Regions from separate parts of the Brevibacillus sp. NPDC003359 genome, predicted to be linked through region 2. Evidence: riboswitches for the same ligand, from Rfam matches in the RefSeq annotation. Region 2 holds a riboswitch; each other region holds the start of a gene.
What was found. A riboswitch is a leader RNA that binds a small molecule or an ion and turns the genes downstream of it on or off. The one in region 2 is predicted to bind S-adenosylmethionine.
Positions count from the first base shown of each region.

Region 1: it holds a riboswitch for S-adenosylmethionine, as region 2 does, so the genes downstream of both, ACFYU8_RS07565 (homoserine dehydrogenase) here and ACFYU8_RS29165 (MetQ/NlpA family ABC transporter substrate-binding protein) in region 2, are expected to answer to the same signal.
Region 3: it holds a riboswitch for S-adenosylmethionine, as region 2 does, so the genes downstream of both, ACFYU8_RS20685 (sugar ABC transporter substrate-binding protein) here and ACFYU8_RS29165 (MetQ/NlpA family ABC transporter substrate-binding protein) in region 2, are expected to answer to the same signal.

Region 1 is NZ_JBIAOR010000001.1:1,631,831-1,637,680, forward strand. It holds gene ACFYU8_RS07560 (CapA family protein) at 1-757, shown strand, start outside; gene ACFYU8_RS07565 (homoserine dehydrogenase) at 817-2,082, opposite strand; SAM riboswitch class I at 2,169-2,280, opposite strand; SAM riboswitch class I at 2,346-2,452, opposite strand; gene ACFYU8_RS07570 (hypothetical protein) at 2,547-2,681, opposite strand; gene ACFYU8_RS07575 (hypothetical protein) at 2,678-2,809, opposite strand; cobalamin riboswitch at 2,841-3,046, opposite strand; gene ACFYU8_RS07580 (methylated-DNA--[protein]-cysteine S-methyltransferase) at 3,080-3,412, opposite strand; gene ACFYU8_RS07585 (DinB family protein) at 3,429-3,944, opposite strand; gene ACFYU8_RS07590 (cyclase family protein) at 4,070-4,693, opposite strand; gene ACFYU8_RS07595 (Gfo/Idh/MocA family protein) at 4,715-5,704, opposite strand; gene zwf (glucose-6-phosphate dehydrogenase) at 5,732-5,850, opposite strand, start outside.
Region 2 is NZ_JBIAOR010000023.1:9,750-15,599, reverse strand. It holds gene ACFYU8_RS29190 (ABC transporter ATP-binding protein) at 1-116, opposite strand, end outside; gene ACFYU8_RS29185 (YxcD family protein) at 292-585, opposite strand; gene ACFYU8_RS29180 (hypothetical protein) at 573-1,004, opposite strand; gene ACFYU8_RS29175 (methionine ABC transporter permease) at 1,154-1,816, opposite strand; gene ACFYU8_RS29170 (methionine ABC transporter ATP-binding protein) at 1,816-2,853, opposite strand; gene ACFYU8_RS29165 (MetQ/NlpA family ABC transporter substrate-binding protein) at 2,896-3,726, opposite strand; SAM riboswitch class I at 3,831-3,932, opposite strand; gene ACFYU8_RS29160 (hypothetical protein) at 4,154-4,510, shown strand; gene ACFYU8_RS29155 (ABC transporter substrate-binding protein) at 4,708-5,781, shown strand.
Region 3 is NZ_JBIAOR010000009.1:170,927-176,776, forward strand. It holds gene ACFYU8_RS20680 (sugar ABC transporter ATP-binding protein) at 1-815, opposite strand, end outside; gene ACFYU8_RS20685 (sugar ABC transporter substrate-binding protein) at 909-1,934, opposite strand; SAM riboswitch class I at 2,311-2,430, opposite strand; gene ACFYU8_RS20690 (ATP-binding protein) at 2,633-3,883, shown strand; gene ACFYU8_RS20695 (DUF421 domain-containing protein) at 3,824-4,609, opposite strand; gene ACFYU8_RS20700 (hypothetical protein) at 4,801-4,989, opposite strand; gene ACFYU8_RS20705 (IclR family transcriptional regulator) at 5,129-5,850, opposite strand, start outside.

The DNA of each region.
Region 1 (5,850 bases), on a different contig from region 2:
TGCTGTTCCTGCCATGAAAAACGCTGGGATTGATGTCGTGAATCTCGCCAATAATCATTCCATGGACCAAGGGGTTCCGGGATTGCTCGATACCTTTGACGCTTTGGACGAAAACCGGATTGAATACGTCGGCGCAGGTAAGGATGCCAGCCGTGCCTATTCACCTATCTTCATAGAAAAGAATGGAATCAAGATCGCGATTCTCGGCTTCAGCAGGGTTATTCCCGAAACGAGCTGGTTTGCAAGGGATTCCCAGCCAGGTATGGCCGCTTCCTATGATCCTACACTGGCAGTGAAAGCGATCCAAGATGCGAATAGCCAAGCGGATCTCGTTGTAGTGATTGCACACTGGGGCAAGGAACGCTCCGATTATCCTGTCGATCATCAAAAAGAGTTGTCTCGTGCATACATCGATGCTGGTGCAGATTTGATCGTCGGTGGTCATCCCCACGTCCTTCAAGGCTTTGAACGATACAACGACAAATGGATTGCGTACAGTCTCGGCAATTTCATTTTCACACGATCAACCGAGCCCAAGACATGGGAGACGATGGTCCTGCAAGCAAGCTGTACGAAAAGCGGTGATTGTGAGCTGACAATGCTTCCGTTTCACGCAGAATTGGGACAAGCCGTACCGATGAATGAAAGCAATGGCGCCGCCCTTCTAAAACGCATTGAATCCATTTCAGAGAGTGTCGACATACAAAGTGATGGGCGTGTGCAGCCACGTGTAAAAGCGGTGGAGACTGCCCCCTGACAAAAGAAGCCGTGTTTCCAGTTAACTAGAAATACGGCTTTTCTTTTTATTCCGCTTACTTACGCAGATTCGAGAACAGGGAAGCAGCGCACGGCCAAGCCAAAATCATTTTTCAATAGGGACTCGTGCTCTTCACTGATCCCTGTCACGATTAAACCTACGCGCAAGACGCCCCCCAAATCAAATTGAACTTTAAGCTTATGCACGTTTACTCCTGCTTGCTGAAGGAAATGCAGGACGCGCTCTGGCGTAGCAGTATGGCATGAGCCCTCAAGATAACAGAGGACACGTTCTGTCGAGTCCAATGTGACGCCAGCTTTGTCAGCCGTTTTTTCTTTCCAAGTAGGATGCGGTGTGAATGGCTGCGTCAATAAATAGGCCAAATCCTCGACAACAGCACTTGCTGTAGGGAGCTCTCCTGCCCCTCTTCCTGTAAACAACAAGTCTCCCACGATGTTGCCGGATAGCTGAACAGCATTAAATGCGTCGTGGATTTGCGCCAGCGGATGGCTCAGCGGAAGCATAGTTGGTTCAACCGACAGGCGAATTCCTTTTTCAGCTTGATAAGCCTGCGCGATCAGTTTGATCCGGTACCCCAGCTCGCTCGCAATCCGAATGTGACCTGCTGACAAATCTGCAATCCCTTTGCGAACAACATCCGCTAAAGGCAGCGATTCTCCGTAAACAAGCTGTGCCAAGATATATAACTTGTACATAGCGTCAAAACCTTCTACATCAGATCGAGGGTCTGCTTCCGCATAGCCCAGCTCCTGCGCTTGCTTGAGCACCTCCTGGTAAGAGAGCTGCTCTGCCTCCATTTTCGTCAAAATGAAGTTCGTTGTTCCGTTGAGAATACCGCGAACCCCTTGAATATCGTTCGTGCGAAGGAACTGTCTCAGTACGCTCAAGATCGGGATGCCCCCTGCCACACTCGCTTCATAGGCAAGATGCACTTGATGCTGATTGGCCAAATCGACTAGCTCCGTTCCTCTTTTCGCCAGGAGTTCTTTGTTGGCAGTTACCACATGGCAGCCCTTTTCAATCAAAGCACGGACGTAGTCATAGGTAGGTTCTACACCGCCCATGACTTCCACCACGATATCCACATCGCTTCTCAATACATCCTCAAAGTCTGTTGTCAGTAAAGCAGGGTCGACATAAATCGCACGCTCTTTTTCCGAGTCACGCACCAATGCTTTGACGATCTCGATCCGCTTTCCTAAGCGAGCAGCCAGCTTCTCCTGTTGCGAACGGATCGTTTTGATTACGCCTCCCCCCACGGTTCCCAATCCCAATAATCCCACGCGCACTACTTCTGCACTCATCCTGACCACCTCATACCCCGAATTTTAGATAAAAAGAAAAGCCATCTTCGATAAGAAGAAGGCTTGTTAGCAGCTAATGCTCCCCCTCCTTATCTCCCAGGACGTATATGTCCTGCAGGAATTGGCACCTTGTCACAAAATATACGTGACGGTTGCCGGGCTTCATCGGGCCAGTCCCTCCACCTCTCTGGATAAAGAAAATATGAAATTAAAAAAACCTTCTTCGATAAGAAGAAGGTTCATCTACAAATGGAGTAACCCGCTTCTTATCTTTCGAGACGAAACGTCTCGCAGGAATTGGCACCTTGTCGCAATATGCAACGGTTGCCGGGCTTCATCGGGCCAGACCCTCCACCTCTCTGGATAAGAACTATTTATGCTGTTGAGCTTTATTCTAAGAAATTCCAAGGCAAGCGTCAACAAAATTCTTTCTTTTCAGATTGCAAGCGAATTGGGCAAGGTTTTCAGTTGTGGGTGAACAAGCTTTCTACCTCTTCCATGCTGCAGCAAGTGCAATGAAGCACGCCCTCCTGGCATTCCTCAGGCAGCTCTTTTTCCTCGACATATCCGCACCATTGGCAAATGAAAAGTTGAATCATGGCACGACCTCCTCTTCTTTTATTCTGCCCAAAATAAAAAGAGCATTTTCCGCTCGACCGTGACGATCGTTAGAAAATGCCAGAAAAGGAGGGACGTACTTGTCCACTCGCTGTTTTTTGCAAGCCATCTCTAACACCTCCCTATCTCCCGTAGGTCTATCAGTGTTGTCGAAACAGGCAGGTCTCCTGACTTAGGGTTCATCGTCGAGCGTCGCCTTCCCCGTCTACTTTGATAGACCAGTGGCTTGTTGGACGCTGACTCCCCTCTTACAGTGGCGGGACCGTGTCGGATTTGCACCGAGCTTCCCTATTATCCTTGTGGCAAATTGGTTATGCCCTAAGGAACCTGTTTCCACCTATGAAATTGTACCTTCTCACTACTACCCTCAGATTTTACCTTATTTTTCCTTGTTGTGCGAGCATTGTTCGTGGGCCAGTAGCCATTCCTTTCGCCACAATCCTCCCGAATATCCTGTTAAACTCCCGTTTGATCCAATAATTCTGTGGCATGGTACCGCATTTTCCTTCCCAATCAACGCGGCTAGCTCTGTGTACGTAATCTTGTGCGCATAGGGAATCGTGGTCAATGCGTGCCAGACTGTTTTCTGAAAGTCTGTTCCTTTCATCCAAAGGGGAACAGAAAAGGACTGTCTCTTACCGGAAAAATATTCGTCCAGCTGTTGCCGGCAAACGCGGAGAGGCTCTGGGCATTTGTCTTCTTGTTCAAGCAAAATCGGTTCGTAAGACCTACCTCAAATACCGATCTTTCAAAATGGCACTGTGGTGAGCTTCGTGTCCAGCAATCACATAGGCCAACGTCCTTGCAGATAGCTTGTTTCCGTTGGCAAGTCCCGTACGCAACCACGCTTCTGGAGAGATTCCTCGCACCTGCGCGATAGTGGAAGCACGAACAGCCTTGTACTCTTCCAATAGATCTGAGAGCTCTCTCTGCTGAAAACACGCCTGTTCTACAAAAGTATTCTCATCAAAACCGACGAGGGGCGTTTGATCTCCTCTCGCGATTCTCAGCAAACGATAGCTCATGATGCGTTCTGTATCGACGAGATGACCTAAAACCTCTTTTACCGTCCACTTGCCTGGAGCATACCGATAATCCATTTGCTCAGGAGCAAGTGACGAAAATAGCCTGACTTGCCTCTCTCCTTGTTGCATGAGGATCATTTGCAGATCCCCTTCAGGTACAAGTCCAACATAATAATCAAAATAAGCAGCGTATTCATCGCGCTCTGGTCGTCTGAGCATGTATTTTCCACTCCTTGTCATTCATTATGGATAGACAAATGATACCACCCTGCACTCCATGCCAAACAAGGATTCACTAATACGAACGCACCCGCCTGATCTTCGCAGGCGGGTGACCGTTACCATCATACGCTTTGTAAGCCTTCGAACAAAAGAACCCTTGCCGGAGCTGCATCCGTGCCAATCAGCTTCAGTGGTGCTGCCACCAAGAAATACTCGCCTGCCGGGACCTCTGCTAACCGCAAGCCTTCCACCACAATCACTCCAGCCGCAAACAGTTTTTTATGTGTGGGATGCCCTTCCTGGCTGCGTTCGATTCCAAGTGCATCGGTACCAATGCCTCGTACACCCAGCTCACTTAAATATTGTGCACCTTCCTCTGACAGAAAGATGAATTCAAAGGAAAACGCCTCTTCAAAAGAGTTTTTCGTTTTAAACAGGACAAAATCTCCTGGCGCAAGATCAAAGCTCTCCAAGTCGAAGCGAGTGATCCTGTCTTCTACCGCTGTAAGATCGAGAACCTTGCAACTGCCTACCAGCTTCTCCAATGAAATACTTTCAAATGTATCGCCAGCATTCACCATATGCAAGGGCGCATCCACATGGGTACCAGAGTGAAGGTCCATGTCGATTCTCGATTCTGTTACATAGCCATTGGTAGACGTACGTATTTTCGGCTGTTTTTCCGGCTTGTTTTTATAAACTGTCATTCCTTCGTACACGGTGGCGGTTACGTCATACATTTTCATCTCAAACGCCCTCCCTTTTGCCTACTGAATTTTACGATCCGCTGGAAACACAATTCCCATCTGTCTTCTCGCTTCATCCATGACCTGCGTGGCCGTTTTGGAGACTTCATGCGAATTCGTAGGAGACTGTCTGGCCCCTATACTTGCCAAGTGAAGGAATTCTCTTATTTCATAATGCATGGTCTTCGGCGTCTGAGGCCTTGTCACTTGCTCGATTCGTCCGTCCCTGTAACGAATGTCCACTTCTTTAAGATGGTTAATTCGATCGATCACCATCGTAGCGTCCTCCCCTTGGATTTCAGCTGGCTGATAGGAGGTCGTAATTTTCGAGAAGCTAATGATTGCATCCATCTCTCTGTATTTCAAAAGCATACTGCCTTCTCCGTCTACTCCAGAATCAAGCACGATTCCTTCTGCTTTGATGTCGTCTGGCCTGCCAAAAAGGATGATTAACGGATAAAGACAATAAATACCGATATCCATCAAGGCTCCGTTTGAAAAAGCAGGATCAAAAGCACGCTGAACCTTCCCTTCACGATAAGCGTCATAGCGCGAAGAATATTGGCAATTACTAGCAACAAAACGTCGTACTTTTCCGAGCTTGTGCAGGTTATCTTGTATGGTAAAAAAATTGGGCAACAGCGTAGATTTGACAGCCTCCATGAGCAGTACGTCATTTCTCCTAGCTGCTTCGATCATGGCTTCTACCTCATTCGCATTGGAAGCCAGTGGCTTTTCACACAATACGTGCAGCCCCGCGTCCATGCATTGGATCGCTTGCTCAGCGTGGCAGGAGTTGGGGCTCGCAATATAGATCGCGTCAATATTTTTGCTTGCAGCCATTTCTTCTAGGCTGTTATAGGCGAATGGAGCGTGGTACTTGTCCGCGATTTCTTGGGCGCGTTCGATGGTACGTGAATACACAGCCTGAAGAGAAAAGCCTTCTACCTCTTGACCAGCCTGGATAAATTCCTCGGTAATCCAATTCGTTCCGATTACGCCAAATCGCATCTCATCCGCTCCCTTTTCTTTTTTTGTCTATCTCGCTGTGGTGACAGGCACTCGTACTTCGACCTTATCCAGCCACCACACGAATCCGTCCGCTGCAAGCAATTGCTCAGCGGCCTTTGGTCCGAACGAGCCAGCTTCGTACGTAA
Region 2 (5,850 bases):
CCATTTGCACCGACCAGAGCAGTGATTTTGCCAGAAGGAATGCTGATATTCAAGTCTTTGACAATGGAAAGCTCACCGTATCCGATGTCCAGCTTTTGTGTGTATAAGCGCTCCACAATGGGCCAACTCCTTTTTAAAAAGTATGTACCTATATATTAGATCATAGTAATGATAATCATTTTCACTAAAGTAAAGTATATACCGGAATGAGGTCAAATTCAATATGTAAAAAGCCAACCTGCTCACATGCGTGAACAAATTGGCCTTGGGTTAACAAACGACTATCCAGTGTTAGTAGGTGATATGAGCGATGATACCTTGTTCGTCGTCCAATACCAGCTCGATACCGGCGGAATAAGGGTTGCGCTGCATCTGGGTCTCCAGGTAGTAGCGAATCGCTTCAATCATATTAATCTCGATGAAGACTTGTTGGCGATCCATCCAGTGCACTTCAGCAGAAAAGCCGTATTCTTCGTCCCACATTAGTTCGACGGAGACGTCTTGTGGCTGCACCTGCTTTTTGTAGGCTGCGTGAATGCAGATCGCGTTAATGATATCTTGTTCGGAGAACGTTATCTTTTCCATGCGTTCAGTTCCCGTTCCTTCTCGCGCTTGTTTTTAAAGTAGACGATCACTTTGCGGATGAGGATAATCACAGCGAGGATCGCCATCAGGTTGATCATGAAGCCAAGGATGGAACCCAGGATACCCATGTCACCGAACAGAGATCCGAACAGCAAACCAGCCAGACCACCAATCATGAGACCTTTCATGAAACCGCCGCTTTTGCTTGCTGTAGCAGCAGGAGTTGTCGTACCTTTATTGGTTGTTGCATTTACATTTGAATCGGCTTTGTTAGGCGTTTGTGTGTTCGTAGGAGCCGTATTAGAGTTAAAAGATTTTTTCCCGGACTTATAGCCTTTCGCATCGGCATGATCAATGAATCCTCCGGCCGGAGCGAGTACGAGCATTACGGCAACCAACATCATGATGAGTTTTTTCATGTGATTTGAGTAGCCCCTCTCATTAAAATGACTTGTATATATAAGTCTACATGAATATCGGACGAAATTCCAACGAACTTTCGGTGACGATCCTTCTAAATACCTACAAAAAAGCCCCTGACGAGCAATCTGGTCAGGGGTTCTCCTATTTACGCACTCTTTTTCAGTTTTCGAGCCGCCCAGTTGCCCAACGACTGAATGAGTTGGACCAAGAAGACGAGAATAATGACGGTAATGATCATGACTTCGATGTCCCATTGCTGGTAGCCGTAGCGCAATGCCAGATCCCCGAGACCGCCCGCACCGACTGCGCCGGCCATAGCAGTAGCACCAATCAAGCCGATAGTCGCAATCGTCAGGCAGAGGACGATGCCAGGCCGTGCTTCACGCAGCATGATGCGAAAAATGATTTGTGTCCGAGACGCACCCATTGCCTGATACGCTTCGATCACGCCACGGTCTACATCATGCAACGCTGTTTCCATCAGGCGCGAGATGTAAGGCGACGTATAGACGATGAGTGGTACAATCGCTCCTTCAATCCCGATCGAAGTACCCACGATCAGCTCCGTAAAAGGAATGATGGCGACCATTAGGATAATAAAAGGCAATGAACGCACGATGTTGATGATCGTATTGATCGTGTGATAGATGAATTTGTTCGGGAAAAGGTGATTCGCCTGTGTGATGACGAGCAAAATCCCAAGTGGAATCCCGATCAGTGTCGCAATGAATAATGAAAACCCAACCATGATGACGGTCTCTTGCAGCGATTGCCCGAATACGGGAATCATTTCAATTAGACGCTCCATTAGCTCCGCACCTCCTCTGGTGACACAATATCTACGCGGTAGACGGATTCGCGCAAGAAACGAATGCCGTCCTGAATGTCCTGTTCTTCACCGGATATGTGCAAAAGCAAAATGCCGAGAGCTGTTCCCTTTATGGTCGTAATCGAGCCGTACAACAGATTGGTGCTAATCGGAAAACGTGCAGACAGCGTTCCAAGAACAGGATCGAGAGCAGCATCACCGCGAAAGGCAACGCGAACAATTTTGGATACGGGCCCGCTTTCCTTGATCTTGGACAAAATCTCCTGCGGTACCTGATCGTCAAAAACCGTTTTGATAAAATTACGAGTCGTTTGCTCTTGTGGATTGCTGAAAACATCCAAAACAGAGCCTTGCTCAATGACGACACCGTTTTCCATGATGGCTACCTGGTCGCAAATTTTCTTAATGACCTGCATTTCATGTGTAATCAGCACGATGGTCAGGTTAAACTTCCGATTGATGTCGAGCAACAGCTCCAGAATTGATTCGGTCGTCTGCGGGTCGAGAGCGGAAGTCGCTTCGTCACAGAGCAGGATTTCCGGATCAGTCGCCAGCGCACGAGCGATGCCCACCCGTTGCTTTTGTCCACCGGATAGCTGAGAAGGATAAGCGTTTGCTTTATCAGACAAGCCAACCAAGCCGAGAAGGTCTTCTACCTTGCGCTTAATGACATCTTTAGGGACGCGATTCATCCGCAAGATTTCCGCCACATTGTCAAAGACATTATAGGAAGAGAGCAGGTTGAAGTGTTGAAAAATAATCCCGATCTTTTTGCGAGCTTGCCGAAGCTCTTTTTCCTTGAGGGTCAGCATGTTCTGACCATTGACGATCACAGAACCGCTGGTCGGCTTCTCCAACAGGTTGATGGTACGGAGCAGGGTACTTTTCCCCGCTCCGCTAAAGCCGATAACCCCGTAGATTTGCCCTTTTTCCACCTGGAGGGATACGCCCTTCAATGCCTCTACCTGCTTGTTTCCTACTTGATACGACTTATGAATATCGGTTAGCTGTATCATATCGAGTTCTCCTTGTTGTTCTTGATGTTCCTGGCGTCGATCTTACCAGGACGGCAGTACAGCTCCTTCAAAACGTTCATCGATGAATTTCTTCACTTCTTCTGAACGGTAGATGTCCACCAGCTTTTTGACTGCCGGATTGTCTTTGTTTGCTTCATTGGCTGCCAGGATGTTTACGTATGGAGAGTCGGCTGTCTCAGCGAAGATCGCATCTTTTTGCGGGGAGTAGCCAGCTTCCATCGCGAAGTTCGTATTAATCGAAGCAACCTCTACATTGCTCAGCGAGCGTGCTAGGAAAGCAGCTTCCAACTCTTTGAATTGCAAATTTTTTGGATTTTCTACGATGTCCAGTGGTGTCGCGTTGTCTCCCACGCCATCCTTGAGCTTAATCAAGCCAGCTGCCTGATAGAGCAAGAGGGCCCGCGCTCGGTTAGTCGGGTCGTTTTGAATGCCGACAACGCCGCCTGCTGGAATGTCTTCCACTTTTTTATGCTTGGTGGAGTAAAGACCCATCGGATATGTGACGGTTTTGCCAACCTCGACGATTTTCGTTTTGTGGTCTTGATTGAACTTTGCCAAGAACGGGATGGTTTGGAAGCTGTTCACATCGAGATTGCCTTTATCGAGCGCTTGGTTCGGCTGTACATAATCATTGAAAACGACGACTTGGACTTCGAGCCCTTTCCCTTTTGCAACTTCTTTGACTTTATTCAGAATCTCTTCGTGCGGGCCGCCAGTGACGCCCACTTTGAGCGAGGTTTGTTCAGCAGCAGCGCCACCGTTAGCTGGAGCGGCTTCTTGTTTGCCGCCGCAAGCCGTTACGAGCGATGCAGCGAGCAGTAGTGTAGTGAGCAGTAGACCAGTCTTTTTCATGAAAATACCCCTTTTCTCTGGATGTATGATGGAATAGAAAAAAGCCTCTTCCGACTGAAAGAGGCTGGATCTGCGAGTATGTAAACCACACTGCAACAATACCTCTCTTATCTGTCGGAATAAATCCGCTGGATTTGGCACCGTATCAAGTGTGATAGGTTGCCGAGGTGTCATAGGGCCAGTCCCTCAACCTCTCTTCATAAGAGAATATGCTATGAAATTGAAAGTCCAAACGATTGTCGCTAATTCATATTTGGATAGTTGGATTATAACTACTGATTTTGCGGGTGTCAAATGTTTTTGTAAACGAATGACTAGGTGGAAAAATGTGAAATTGATCTAAATACGAATATTCTATTGAAGAATCGAAAAATCATATGTATAATGAGAGCGAATGAACCCGATACCAGCTATCGCAGGTGATGACATGACTCTAGTAGACTCCAATGAAACCAGAAAAAAGCTGTCTGCCATCTATAATGAGATAGCAAAAGAGTTGTTCGGATTTGGAACGACTTTGCTCCGAGTCACGATTGAAAACCAGATGATTACGTTCCAAGCCAAGCATCGCCGCTCTCCACGCTCACAAGCGTTGGAAGGAGAAGCACCGGCCCTCAAGCTCGAAGTCGATTTTCGTATGTCCCTTCTTTATAAGAAGAGACTGCGAGAGCGATTGGAAGAAGAGATGGGGTTGCCGTTGGAAGCCGTGCTGCGGGACTATGATGCGCCTACGCAGTGGGCGATCACGAATGTTATTTTAGCTGAATCAGAACTGAATACCTGACGCAATCGTTCGGATTTTCTCTTTTGATCTATCTTAAGGGGAGACCGTAGACAACGCGTAAAACGGGTGTCACTTCTCTTTGTTTACGAAGAAAAGTGCTCTTGTTTAGAATGAAACGTTCTAATCAAGGGTACTTTTCTTTTTATTGTTACCACCATATTTTGTCATCAAATGAACCCAACTGGAGGAGAATTACGATGAAAAAATTACTTGCTGGAATCCTGTCTTTTTCTGTGATGTCAATGGCTCTCGCTGGCTGTGGCAGCAATGCTCAACCACAAGCGGGAGGAGCTGGCGGCGAAGCCAAGGGCGAGCCACAAAAGCTGGTTATCTCCACATGGGGCTTCTCCGAAGACTTTTTCCGCAAAGAAGTATATGAGCCGTTTGAAAAAGAACATAACGTGAAAATCGTGCTGGAAATCGGAAACAACGCCGAGCGCTTGAACAAAATTCGTCAAGGCAGCTCCAATGTAGACTTGATCTATCTCTCTGACTACTATGCACAGCAAGGGATTGAGAGTGGGGCATTTGAAAAAATCGACCGCAGCCGCATCCCGAATTTGGATCAAATCTACGATATCGCAAAAGCGCCACTGGGCGAGGAGTACGGCCCAGGTTATACGATTGGGCAATTCGGAATCGCCTACAATCCAAAGCTCGTTCAATCCGAGATCAAGGATTGGAAAGACCTGTGGAACCCAGAGCTGGCGGGCAAGCTGACATTGCCAAGCATTACGTCCACAACTGGCCCGATGGTTCTCGACAGTGCTTCCAAAGTAGCAGGCAGCAAGGAGTTCAATGAGGATCAAGCCTTCGCGAAAATGAAAGAAGTCAACCAAGGTGTTGTGAAATTCTATGACAAGACATCTGAATATGTGAACATGTTTGGACAAGAAGAAATCGGCGTAGGCCCAATCATGGAAATGTACTTCAAAGACATCAAGGCTGCTGTTCCAGAAGCTGTTTTCGTACAACCTGCAAGTGGCGGATACGCTGTCATGAATACCGTTAACATCGTAAAAGGCTCGAAAAACAAAGCGCTGGCAGAAGACTTCATCAACTATCAGCTGAGCAAGGAAGTTCAGGAGAAATCAGCAAAAGCGAAGATCGATTCCCCTGTAAACAAAACGGTTCAACTGACGGAAGAAGAAGCAAAAGGTGTAACGTACGGCGAAGAAACCGTAAGCAAATTGCAAATGCTGGACATGAAATTCGTAAACGAGCACTCCAAAGCATGGATTGACCGTTGGAATCGTGAAATCACGCAATAACGAACGATAGAAAAACAAAGGCGAGGGTATAGTCATTTACAGATATACCCTCGTTTTCATGAGGAATGA
Region 3 (5,850 bases), on a different contig from region 2:
CCGCGTACTTTGCCGCCAGCCACTCCTGACGCCTCAAAAATCGTTTCGCCAATCGGCACTTCCATCTTCGGGAACTCCTCGTCGAAGCTTTTGCCCAGCATGTTCGCGATCACTTCGTCCATATTGGTCGTAGCCGTCTCTGTGGTCACGACATGCTGACCATCGCGCATAATCGTGATCCGGTCACAGATTTCAAAAATTTCCGGCAACCTGTGAGAAATGTAAATGATCCCGACTCCTGCTTTTTTCAGCTGGGCAATAATGTGAAATAGCCGCTCGCTCTCCTTTGTACTCAACGGCGCTGTCGGTTCATCGAAAATGACGTACTTCGCCTTTTGAACGGTCGCCCGTGCAATCAAAATCAATTGCTTTTCCGACAGCGTACATTCTTCGACGAGCATCCTCACCGGAATGGAGAAGCCGAAGCTCTGTAAAATCTGCTCCGATTCGTTGTACAAGCTCTGCCAATTGATCAGTCCCTTGGTTTTTGCTTGGACGAGCTGGTCGAGCAAAATATTTTCGGCGACGCTCAAATACGGGATCAAGGCGGTGTCCACTTCCTGATACACACATTGGATGCCCAGTGCTTTGGCGTCCTGCGGAGATTGGATCGACACGGACTGGCCATCGATGGTGATCGTACCGCCATCTGCCTGATACGCTCCCGTGAGAATTTTCATCAGGGTACTCTTTCCTGCGCCATTGGCACCGAGCAGTGCGTGAACCTCTCCTGCGCGCACCTCAAAATCGACGGATCGCAGGGCAGGAACCCCAGAAAACTGCTTCGCTATCCCCTTCATCTGCAATGTGGACATTTTTCACACCTCCTGTATAAGTCCGAATTCCAACCTCTATAAGGAAAAATCCCGTTGATGGATTCGTATCAACGGGAAAAGCCAATTTGGTTCTTACTTGCCCCACTCTTGTATATATTGGGACAGGTCGCCCATCGTTACTTTCTTATCCTTCGGCAGGTCTTCTTGTTTCACCAGCACTGGATTCAGCTTCACGTTGTCTGGCACTTGCTCGCCTTTGATTTTCTGGAACACGGTTTGGGCATGAATGCGTCCGATATTGGATGGGTCTACTGCTGCCGTCGCTGCCCACGGAGAGTTTTCCGCCTGGATCAATTGCAGATCCTCATCGCTCAAATCGATGGAGTATACTTTGATTTCCGTACGTCCTGCTTGCTGAATGGCACGCGTTGCCCCTTTGGCAAATTCATCCCAAGCCGCCCATACTGCTGTGATGTCGCCTTTGTTCGGATACTTTTTCAAAATCGCTTCCATCTGCGTTTGCGTATCGAGTGCCGTATTGTTGGTGGCAGAACCAAATGCTGCGATCTCTTTGATGTCCGGGTATTTCTTCTGGAAAGCTTCATACGTGACTTGGCGTTTTTCCATAGGCGCAAAGCCCGCTACCCAAATTTTTACGATGTTTCCTTTACCGTTTGTATCTGCAGCCAGCTTCTCGAGGCTCAGCTCTGCCAATTTGTTGTCATCTTGCGCCACAACTGGCACTCCTGGAATGTTGATGTCTGTATCAAACAGGACGACCGGGATTTTTTTATCCACAGCCTTTTGCGTGCCCTGCTGCAACGCTCCCGCCGTACCATGGTCGATCAGAATGCCATCAAACTTTTGGTTCACAGCCGCATCGAGGTTGGACGCCATTTTTGCCAGATCGGTATCTGCGTTGAATACGGTCAACTCGCCGCCGTTTTTCTCCACCTCTGTCTTCACGCCATTGATGTATTGCGCAGAGAATGTCCCTACGTTTTGACGCATGATCAATGCGATTCTCTTCGCCTTTTCTCCCGAAGCACCGGCGTTCGTGCTTCCTGTTCCCGTTGTTGCTCCCCCGCCGCCGCATGCTGTCACGAGAACGGTCGTTGCCAAAACAAGTGATGTAATCAGTCCAAGTTTCTTTTTCATTTTGATGTTCCCCCTTTTTCTTTTTGAAAACAGATAACAAGATTCAAAATTTTGTTTCCCCTCTATCGGTTGGGGTAGCCCTGGCACATGTCTTCCAGTCGCCTGTATCCTCTCTTCGTTCGGGCGGTCTCCTTCCAGACATGTACCAGGGCTAGCGAAAAACTAGTGTGTAGTAGGAGCCTTTACAATCAAGAAGGAAACAAAAGCCTCGTAGAAGAAGCGTATTTCCAGTCCAAGCGCCTCTGGAGCGGACAGTCTTCACTCGCAGAGGGGCGGAGGCCGAAGCGTAGACTGGAAATGCGCTTCTTCCCCACGTTAGCTACGCAAAAAATCCTCTTTCACAGAGAAAGAGGACAAAAATCGACAAGATTCTCGCCTCTTATCTGTCAGGTATTCTACCTGTTGGAGTTAGCACCTTGGCTCGAAAGAACTCAATCTCTCGTGCTAGGTTGCCGGGCTTCATAGGGCCATTCCCTCAGCCTTCTCTTGATAAGAGTAGTTTTTATTTTCAAAACGTTTGTGTAAGTATATACAGAATATAATCTGGCAATTACCTATCTGTCAACTGGGTTTAGCGAAAGAAATTTCTTGATAAATATTCCAGTTTCTCATGTAACATCAAGAGGGATTTTGTTGTGTCTTGTCGAATTATCGTAGATTGATACAAGCCTAGCAAATATTTGCGATGGGGATGCTACATGAGTCTATTAAAAGAAGTCATACTTCAATGGTTTTTTGCCATTATCCCGTTTGTGTTTTTCAACATTTATTACCGTGACAAAATGCGGAACTACAGCCGTTCCTTTATTGTCATTACCAGCTCAGCCTGCATGTTTCTCGCAATGACCTTCGCCCCGAGTGTCACGACTGGCATGTTTTTTGATATCCGCCATGTCATCATTCTTTTCGGACTCGTTTATGGCGGAGTCGAGATTGCCTTGCTCCTTCTGATTGAAGCCTTTCTTTATCGTTACTACCTAGGTGGTGAAGGAACGTGGGTTGGCATGCTGATCCTGGCAGTCAATTTTCTCTTGTCACTCTTTATTTATCGGCACTACAAAGCCAGTTATCGGAAAACACTGTATCTTTTTATGACGAGTACGATTTTTTCTATAGTTGCTTTAGGGACTACGTATTATTTTTTTCCCACGTATGTAACTCAACACCTCGTTTACTACACCATGATTCCTATTCAAAACTTTTTCGGCCTCTGGTTATTAATGTCGCTTTTCAGCAAGTGCGTTTCGGATAAGGAGCTGTTTATCCGCCACGCGCAAAATGAAAAAATCCAGACGATGAGCCATGTTGCTGCATCACTCGCACATGAGGTTCGCAATCCGCTGACGGCAGTCAAAGGCTTCTTGAAATTAATACAGGAATGTCCGGAAAATTTGGTAAAAGTCGATCAATACATTCGCATCAGTCTCGACGAAATCCAACGGACAGAAGCCATTTTGACCGAATACCTTGCGATTTCCAAGCCGCTCAAGGAACGGCATGAGCTCATTAATGTTAGCGTGCATCTGCATACCATCCGTGAAGTCATGCTCCCCTTTGCCAATATGCATAACGTGGAGCTTACGCTGCAAGACTTTGAGAGACCTGTGACGATCAAGGCCAATCCAGACGAGTTCAAGCAAGTGTTGGTGAATTTCATCAAAAATGCTATCGAAGCTTGTTCGGATATTTCGGACGGAAAAGTCACCCTGGACTTGCTCATAGAACGAAACAAAGCATTGCTAGTCATCAAGGATAACGGCGTCGGAATGGATGCAGGACAGATTAGCCGTCTTGGAACGATTTACTTTTCTACAAAAACGAGTGGGACCGGACTTGGATTAACGTATTCCTATCATGTCATTCATGCGATTGGCGGAACGGTCAATGTATCAAGCAAACCACGAGTAGGGACCAAGTTCACCATTATGCTCCCGTATAAGGCACAGTAACTGCATGCAGGTTTTGCAGTGTGACTGTGCCTTTTTCCATTCGATAGCTAATGATGTAACGGGGGGACTTTGGCGATTGATCGTTGCGAGAAAGACTTGTTCGGACTCTATCCCCATTTTCTTCAATTCGTACACAAGCCATTGCTCATCGCGATTCCGGTATGACAGCACATCTCGATAAATCTTGCCTTCCACAATGACGGGCAAAGACATTCCCGCAGAAGAAGCCTGGATGTCCAAATCCTGTTTCGTTACGACCTGCTGCTCTACTTTTTTGAGCACAGTTAACCGACCGTTCGCCTCGATAATAGCCAGATCAATCTCTGCCAGATCAAAAATATCTTTTTCGCGAAGCATATGGAGGATATTATCGAGCGAGTAGCGGATTTTTTTCAAGTTTTTGACGTGAAAAGTCCCGCTGTAGAAAATGACGGTCGGTTCAAATGTAACCATTCGGCCAAACCAGCGAAAGACAATAGACAACTGCGATACAACCCGTTGCAAGATACCCAACGTCATAATCGCTACGGCAATCGAAATATGCCGGACATCTGGCTCTGCGATGTCAGCCCCTGCCACTGATCCCAATGTAATAATGATGATAAAGTCAAAAACAGGCAGCTCTCCAATCGAGCGCTTGCCCATGAATAAAGTGACCAGCAGCAATAAAGGAATAATCGTACATACGCGCCCGATGACGAGCATGCTTTCTCCGAATCCTTCCACGCTTGTCCCTCCCCTTTCGAGCATTCGAATCTATTTTTACTATGCAATTTCTGGGAGGGCATTATGCAAAAACAAAACACCAGGAGTCTCCCCCTGGTGTCTCTCTACTAGAATGCAGCCATTTTCTGCTTATGGCATCGATTTCCCGGATGGTTGGGAAGATCGCGTTTTTGCTTTATGCCGCTTGATGATTAAAAAACAAATCTCCAAATGATATCGATAGCCACACCAATAGTTAGAACCATCATTTTTTGGAAAAAGCTAAGCTTGGCCTCTTTACCATTTATTCTTTTATAGGAGGTTTGCAAACCTAGTAGAATCATATACCCGCCTACATAAGCCAGAAAAATCCTGAATAGCTCTGTTAAAATCCAATCCAATATATATGCTCTCCTACATGACAAATCTACCATAAAAAAACCCAAGCAAATACGATTTCTATAGCCACCAGTGCTGTGACTACCAGAAACATTTTCGAGAATCCAATCTTGTCTTCCCATCGAAATAAAAAAAGGCTAGTCAAGCCTTTGACAGGCCGCCTAGCCGTTGCGAGGTTCTGTGAGCGACATCCTTTACCCGTTCAATCAAATACTGGAGTCGTTCTTCCTTCAAATCATACGTAACAATCCCAATGCTTAACGCCCCGATTACCTTTTGGTTGTAATCAATCACCGGTGCTGCGACAGACGCCGTATTTTCTGTCCGCTCCGCAAAACTGACCGCATGACCAGCTGCTCTGATCTCCTGAAGCTTCTCCATAAAAGCAGGCACCTGCTCTTCTCCCACGAGCTGCGCTACGGTTTGTCGTGCTTCTTCCAAAGACATATGTGCCAGCACGACTTTATTGGCTGCACCGATATGCATCGGAATTCGCAAGCCCAACTGGTCGTAGATGCGGATATTATGCTGACTGTCTACGCGCTCAACGACAATCGATTCGAGTCCGCTAGGCTGACTGAAGTAAACACTTTCGTTCACTTCTCTGGCAAGCTCTTCGATCATCGGCTTGATCACTTTGCGATAATCGATCCGATCGAGCACCCGCAAACCGAACTCCATCCATTTAAGGCCCAGCGTATATTGCTTGGTCGCAGCGTCCTGCTCGACCAGCCCGTGCTTCATCAACGTGTACAACAGTCGATAAATGGTGCTGATCGGGAGCTGGCATTCCTTCGCTAAATCATTGATCGTCCACCATTTTCTATGTTCATCCGACGAAAGTGCCGTTGCAATCGCCATCG